3 regions of the Streptomyces coerulescens genome follow, and region 3 is predicted to be linked to each of the others. Evidence: riboswitches for the same ligand, from Rfam matches in the RefSeq annotation. Region 3 holds a riboswitch; each other region holds the start of a gene.
The links. A riboswitch is a leader RNA that binds a small molecule or an ion and turns the genes downstream of it on or off. The one in region 3 is predicted to bind cyclic di-AMP.

Region 1 (2,155 bases), on a different contig from region 3:
CGCGTGTCAGGCAGGTGGTTCTCGCGTGGGACGCGCGTCAGCCGATGGCGACGCCCTTGGCGCGCAGGTAGGCGATCGGGTCCACGTCCGAGCCGTAGTCCGGCGTGGTGCGGATCTCGAAGTGCAGGTGCGGGCCGGTGACGTTGCCGGTCGCGCCGGAGAGGCCGATCTGCTGGCCCGCGGTCACCGTCTGGCCGCCGGCGACCGAGAGCGAGGACAGGTGGGCGTACTGGGCGTAGTGGCCGTCGGCGAGCTGGATGACGACCTGGTTGCCGTAGGCGCCGCCCCAGCCGGCCGAGACGACGGTGCCCGCGCCGACCGCCTTCAGCGGAGTGCCGGTCGCGGCGGCGAAGTCGACGCCGGTGTGGTAGCCGCTGGACCACATGCTGCCCGCGACCTTGTAGGCGGTGCCGAGGGAGGCGCCGGTCAGCGGAGCGGAGAAGCCGTTGACCGTGCTGGTGGCGGTGGTCGCCTTCTGCGCCTTCTTCGGCGCGGCGGGCTTCGCGGCGGACGAGTCCTTCGCGGACGACTTGGACGCCGAAGAGGGCTTGGAGGACGACGTCTTGGGGGCGGTCGTCGCGGCCTTCTTGCCACCGATGGTGAGCTTGAGACCCGGGTGGATCAGCGACGGGTCGGCGCCGACGGTCTCACGGTTGTCGGCGTAGAGCTGCTTCCAGCCACCGCTGACGTTCTGCTCGTCGGCGATCTTCGAAAGGTAATCGCCGACCTTCACCGAATAGGTCCGCACGTCCGTCTTCTTCGGGGCGGCCTTCTTCTCGACAGCCTTCTGGCCGGCGACCGGAAGGGACTGAACGGCCTTTTCCGAAACGGAGTGCGAGGGAGCGGCGTGGGCGCCGGTGGCTCCCATGAGCGGAAGAGCGAGAGCGGCGCCACCGGTTCCGGCGACGGCGATGGAGCGGGTGAAGCGCAGGGACTTCGGACGGCGATGCTTACCCTTCGCGGGCATGACGAATTCCTCTCCGGCGCCTGCGAGGTGAGCTGTCGGGTGCGGGCTGGAGATGCCCGGCCGCGCCGTGGCGCGACTTGACCCCTAGCCGTTCCGGAGACCGGAACAGGCGGTTGTACCTGTGGGTCCCCCGCTCCTGCCGTGCACGGGTGAGTTTGCGCGGAATCCGAGCGGCGGCAGGATTGGGCGTCCGTCCGGATTGGTCGTGAACGTAAGCGAGGAAGACGCATGGGAACAAGTGAGAGGTTCCGTCCGAATGCGTTCCCGTTGATCCCTTGTGGGAATTAACCGTCACGGTCCGTGAAATATGTGAGTGCCGTACGGCTCAAAGTCCCTTGAAAAGGGCATGAATTACGTGGACATGACGGGCGACTCACTGTCACGGATATGACGCTGCTCACGTGACACTGCTCCAGCTTTCTTTATTGCAGAGCGAGTTGGAATGAAGGCGCCAATTCGGACAGAACACCTAGATGTGACGGAGTCGAATAACTGGCACATCAAGGTCGCCCTCGAAGCCGACGTGAAGCCCGTGATGCACCATTAAGACCCTTCAGTGAATTTCGCCCGTTTCAAGGCATTCGCACGCCACTGTCGGATCCATGTCCCACAGTCGGAGCACCGGAAGGGCTCGCCGTGACAGCGCCTGTGGACAACTCATTGCCTCAGGAATCCATGTCGTATGGTCGAGAGCGCACCCCGTCGGCCGCATCGCCGAGCCGCGCCGCCGGGGCCGACCGGGAGGAGCCCCCGTGACGCAGCAGATCCCGTCGACCGAGCCTGAACTGGCCGGGGTTCGCAACTTCCGTGATGTCGGCGGCCTGCCCACAGTGGACGGACGACGGGTGCGGCACGGAGTGCTCTTCCGCAGCGGCCACCTCGCGCACGCGACCGTCGAGGACGCCGACTTCCTCGGTTCCCTGGGGCTGCACACGATCTTCGACTTCCGCAACGCGGCCGACCAGAAGCTCGAAGGACCGGACGTCGAGCTGCCGGGCGTGCGCAACGTCAACCTGCCGCTTTCGGACCCGGCGGACGGCGCGGAGTTCTGGAAGATGGTCCGGGACGGCGACCTCGACCAGCTGCGCGGGATACTGGCGGACGGCAAGGGCGCGAACCGGATGATCGTCTCCTACCGCTCGATCATCAAGGAGCGCACCGGCGAGCACTCCCAGGTACTGCACTCGC
Region 2 (2,155 bases), 190 kb from region 3:
TCTTCTCGAAGCCGTCCGTCGCCTGGGCGGCGAAGTCCTCCTCGTCGATCAGCTCGTTCTTCAGGTTGCTGATCTTGGCGCTGAAGGACTTGGGCGGATACCGCTTGGGATCGAGATCCAGATCACGGCACACGAGCGCCATGAGCCGCTTGCTGTCGGCGGCGTCGTAGATCGAGAACGACGAGGTGAACCCGAGCTTCTTGCTCTCCCGGCGCAGGATGCGCACACACGCGCTGTGGAAGGTCATCACCCACATCGCGTTGGCGCGCGGGCCGACGAGCTGCTCGACGCGCTCCTTCATCTCGCCCGCGGCCTTGTTGGTGAAGGTGATCGCGAGGATCTGCCCCGGATGCACATTCCGCTCGGCGAGCAGATGGGCGATGCGATGGGTGAGCACACGCGTCTTGCCGGATCCGGCACCGGCCACGATGAGCAGCGGGGTGCCGGAGTGGACGACGGCGGCGCGCTGGTTGTCGTTCAGCCCCTCCAGCAGCGCGGCGGCGTCGATGACCGGCCGCGGGGCGCCGTCGCGGTAGTGACCGTCCCGGTCCGGTGGCACGTCGAACTTCCCACCGAACAGATCGTCCGGAACCGGTTCCGGAGCGTGGTCGTCCTCGGGCGGCGGCGGGTGCTCTTCCTCGTGGGCCCGAGGGGCCTGGAGGTCCGCCAGGAAGCTGTCGTCAAAGAGGCTGCTCATCGCTCTCCGAGTCTAGGCCGCCCCACTGACAGCCCGCCCCCACCCTCGGAACATCGCCGGCCCCAACCCAACGATCCTCCCATCGACCACCTCTCACCACCCCTCGTAACACCCCCATCACAATCCGCAACCGGCCACCCCAGACCACCTCCCCATCCCCCAAACCAACACAATCCACCCACCCCACCCACACAACCCAAGCCCCCGCACACTCACCCGAACCAGCCACCACCTCCGCCGTTCAGAACCAAGGTCACGAAAATGTATCGGGCATATCGAACATCAACCTTCACAGGGGCCACACGAGTTGGCTACCGTGCCGGGCAGGCCGTACGACCCCCACCGGCGAACGTCGCCGGGCCGCACGGCCTCCGCCGAGTCCGGCGCACCCAACGGTGACCGGAACCGGGGACCCACCGAACTTGGGGTGAATCGGCCCGACTTCCCTTCCCGGGAACGGCCGTAGGGCAACCCTTCCGAACCACCCGCCCGAACCCGACAGCTAACTCGGTAGGCGGAGCATGGAAGGAGTCGCCTCCCTTGGCGTCGCACCGCAAGTCGCGTCCCGCCGGTACGCGCATAGCAGGCATACGCACCCCCGCCCTCGCCACGGCCGCCCTCACCTCCGTGGCCCTGCTGTCCCAGACGGCCAACGCCAGCCCGTCGACGGACGACAAGCCCAGCCTCGAAGAGGTGGAGAAGAAGGTCGACGACCTCTACCGCCAGGCGGAGTCGGCGACCGAGAAGTACAACGCGGCCAAGGACAAGACCGCGAAGCAGCGCAAGCGCGTCGACACCCTCCTCGACGACGTCGCCCAGCGCACCCAGAAGCTCAACGAAGCGCGCGAGGAACTCGGCCGCAACGCAGCCGCCCAGTACCGCACCGGTGCCGCGGCCCCCGACACCGCGACCTTCCTCCTGGCGGACAGCCCGCAGGACTACTTCGACCAGACCCAGCTGATGGACCGGATGACCGGCCGTCAGAAGGAGTCGGTCGACGACTACTTCACCCAGCAGTCCGAGACGATGCAGAAGCGCCGGGAGGCCACGCAGAGTCTCGAGACGCTCACCGACTCGCAGAACGACCTCAAGTCCGCCAAGGCCACCGTCCAGCAGAAGCTCTCCGACGCACGCGAACTCCTCTCGAAGCTGACGGCCGAGGAGAAGGCGCGCCTCGCCGCGATCGAGAAGCGCAAGCAGGAGGAGGCCGCCCGCAAGGCAGCCGAGCTGGCCCGCCAGCAGGCCGAGGCCGAACGCCAACGCCAGGAAGCCGCCGCCCAGCAGCAGGAGAGCACCCAGCCGCCCGCCGACTCGGGCAGCGCGGACTCATCGTCCTCGGACACCGCCGACTCCTCCTACGCCGCCAAGGCGGAGAAGGCCCTGGCCTTCTCCCGCTCCCAGATCGGCAAGCCGTACGTCTGGGGCGCCACCGGCCCCGACTCCTACGACTGCTCCGGC
Region 3 (2,155 bases):
CGAGATCACGGAGTCGAACGAGGACGACGGCATCGCCGTCGTCCTCGAGAGACTGTTTGCGGGCACCTTGGCACACATCGTCCGTTAAGGGGTGATATGCGCCAATAGGTGACTTGCTTCGCCTAGTAGGGCCCGTTCACGTTGTCGATCGAGCCGTAGCGCGCGGCCGCGTAGTTGCAGGCGGCCACGATGTTCGCGACCGGGTTGTAGGGGTCGTACACGGTCCCCGGCACGTGGTAGGCCGCGAAGGTGGGGTCGATGACCTGGAGGAGGCCCTTGGACGGGGTGCCGGCCACGGCGTTGGAGTCCCAGTTGTTGATGGCCAGCGGGTTGCCGGACGACTCACGCATGATGTTGCGGTGAATGCCCTCGTACGACCCGGGGATTCCGTTCTGCCCCATGATGTGCAGGGCGTTGCGGATCCAGCCGTCGAGGTTGTCCGGGAACGTCTTCACGGAGGACTGGGTGGCCTGCGCCACGGAGGACTTCTTGGCGGGCGCGGCGGCCTTGTCGGCCGTCTTGCTCGGCGTGCTGACCTTCTTGGTCGCCCGGACCTTGAGGTCGGTGCCCGGGTGGATCAGCCGGGGGTTGTCGCCGACCGCCTTGCGGTTGTCCTTGTAGAGCTGCTTCCAGCCGCCCTGGACGTCGTACCGGTCGGCGATGCCGTAGAGCGTGTCGCCCTTCTTGGTGGTGTACACGACGGACCCGACCTTCGCCGTGGCGGGCTCTGCGGCGCTCGCGGCGGTCGCGCCCAGGAGGGGGAGGGCGAGAGCGGCGGTGCCGGTTCCGGCGATGACGACTCGGTGGGTGAGCGGGGTGGTGCGGGGGCGGCGGTGCTTGCCTCGGGGCATGGCGCTGTTCCTCTCCGACGCCTGCGAGGTGAGCTGTCGGGTTCGGGCGGGAGATGCCCGGCCGGGCCACCGTGCGGCAGCGCGACTTCACCCCTAGCCGGTCCGGTGCGCCATCAAGGCGTCCGGTCCGGCGGCTTACCTGGGTCCCCCGCTCCTGCCGTGCGTGTGTGAGTTACGTGGGTGGATGACTCGGGCAGCGGCAGGATTAGGCGTCCGCCCGACGAGCGGGAACGTATGCGAGAGCACATGCCCGGAACAAGTGCCGAGGGCACCTGTTGCGCAGTTTGACCATGGTCTGGTTCGTTTGGGCCGCTTGATCCTTTGCGGTTGCCAATCCTCAACTTGCTTTCGGGGCAAGGAGGGAAGGGGGTGTGGCGGGCCGGGTGCGCGACCCGGCGTGAGTGACCCAACTCACTGGTGGTCGCAAGAGCGGCAAATCGGGCAATGCCTCCAACTCGCCTTTAACTGCCTGTCCGTGGAGTCTGTTTTTCCCGTGTCCGACGGAAAAGCGCCTGTTCGCCCGCGAGTTCACGGGCTCCGGGTCGAGGCTCGCCGCCGAGTCGTGCGTGGCGTGGGCGGGGGAGGGTGAGGGGTCGCGGAGGGAGGTGGCGGGGGGTGGGAGGAGGCGGGAGGGGGTGGGGTTCGGTCGACATGTCCATGTCAGTGAAGGTGGTGCCGCTCCCCGGGCTGAATGGCGACCTCGGTTCAGGACACGGTCCGCTACTTCCTTATAAGTCGATCGATATCAGGCCTTATCAGGTGATCAAAAACATACCGGCTGTGATCCGATACCGCCCGGGGTGGACGGGTGGGCGGCATCGGTGATCGAAACGCGACCGGATACGCTGACTTGAGTGGTGGCAGCGACCTATCGACAAACCGTGTAACCGCCAGTGGACACCAGCAGACAGGAGACCCCTCGTGACCGTCGTCGGGCCGTTCGGGCTGAGCGTGCGGGACCAGGCTCTGGAGGCCGATGTCCAGGCCGGATTGGCGGCTGTCGAGGAGGGGTTGCTCGAAGCCACCAAGAGTGAGGTCCCCTTCATCACCGAGGCCGCCCAGCACCTGGTGCGGGCGGGTGGGAAGCGGTTCCGGCCGCTGCTGGTGATGCTCGCTTCCCAGTTCGGGGACCCGTATGCGCCGGGGGTCGTCCCGTCGGCCGTCGTGGTCGAGCTCACCCATCTGGCGACGCTGTACCACGACGACGTGATGGACGAGGCCGCGGTGCGGCGCGGGGTCGACAGCGCGAACGCCCGCTGGGGCAACTCGGTCGCCGTACTGACCGGCGACTTCCTCTTCGCGCG

Region 1: linked by a shared signal. The riboswitch ahead of ACFPQ9_RS02935 (LysM peptidoglycan-binding domain-containing M23 family metallopeptidase) and the one ahead of ACFPQ9_RS17390 (LysM peptidoglycan-binding domain-containing protein) in region 3 are both predicted to bind cyclic di-AMP.
Region 2: linked by a shared signal. The riboswitch ahead of ACFPQ9_RS16450 (C40 family peptidase) and the one ahead of ACFPQ9_RS17390 (LysM peptidoglycan-binding domain-containing protein) in region 3 are both predicted to bind cyclic di-AMP.

Annotation. Positions count from the first base shown of each region.
Region 1 covers NZ_JBHSKM010000002.1:307,218-309,372, forward strand. The annotation lists gene ACFPQ9_RS02935 (LysM peptidoglycan-binding domain-containing M23 family metallopeptidase) at 38-967, opposite strand; cyclic di-AMP (ydaO/yuaA leader) riboswitch at 972-1,137, opposite strand; gene ACFPQ9_RS02940 (tyrosine-protein phosphatase) at 1,720-2,155, shown strand, end outside.
Region 2 covers NZ_JBHSKM010000008.1:478,018-480,172, forward strand. The annotation lists gene pcrA (DNA helicase PcrA) at 1-697, opposite strand, end outside; cyclic di-AMP (ydaO/yuaA leader) riboswitch at 1,060-1,229, shown strand; gene ACFPQ9_RS16450 (C40 family peptidase) at 1,238-2,155, shown strand, end outside.
Region 3 covers NZ_JBHSKM010000008.1:670,447-672,601, reverse strand. The annotation lists gene ACFPQ9_RS17395 (HAD family hydrolase) at 1-88, shown strand, start outside; gene ACFPQ9_RS17390 (LysM peptidoglycan-binding domain-containing protein) at 123-851, opposite strand; cyclic di-AMP (ydaO/yuaA leader) riboswitch at 857-1,031, opposite strand; gene ACFPQ9_RS17385 (polyprenyl synthetase family protein) at 1,773-2,155, shown strand, end outside.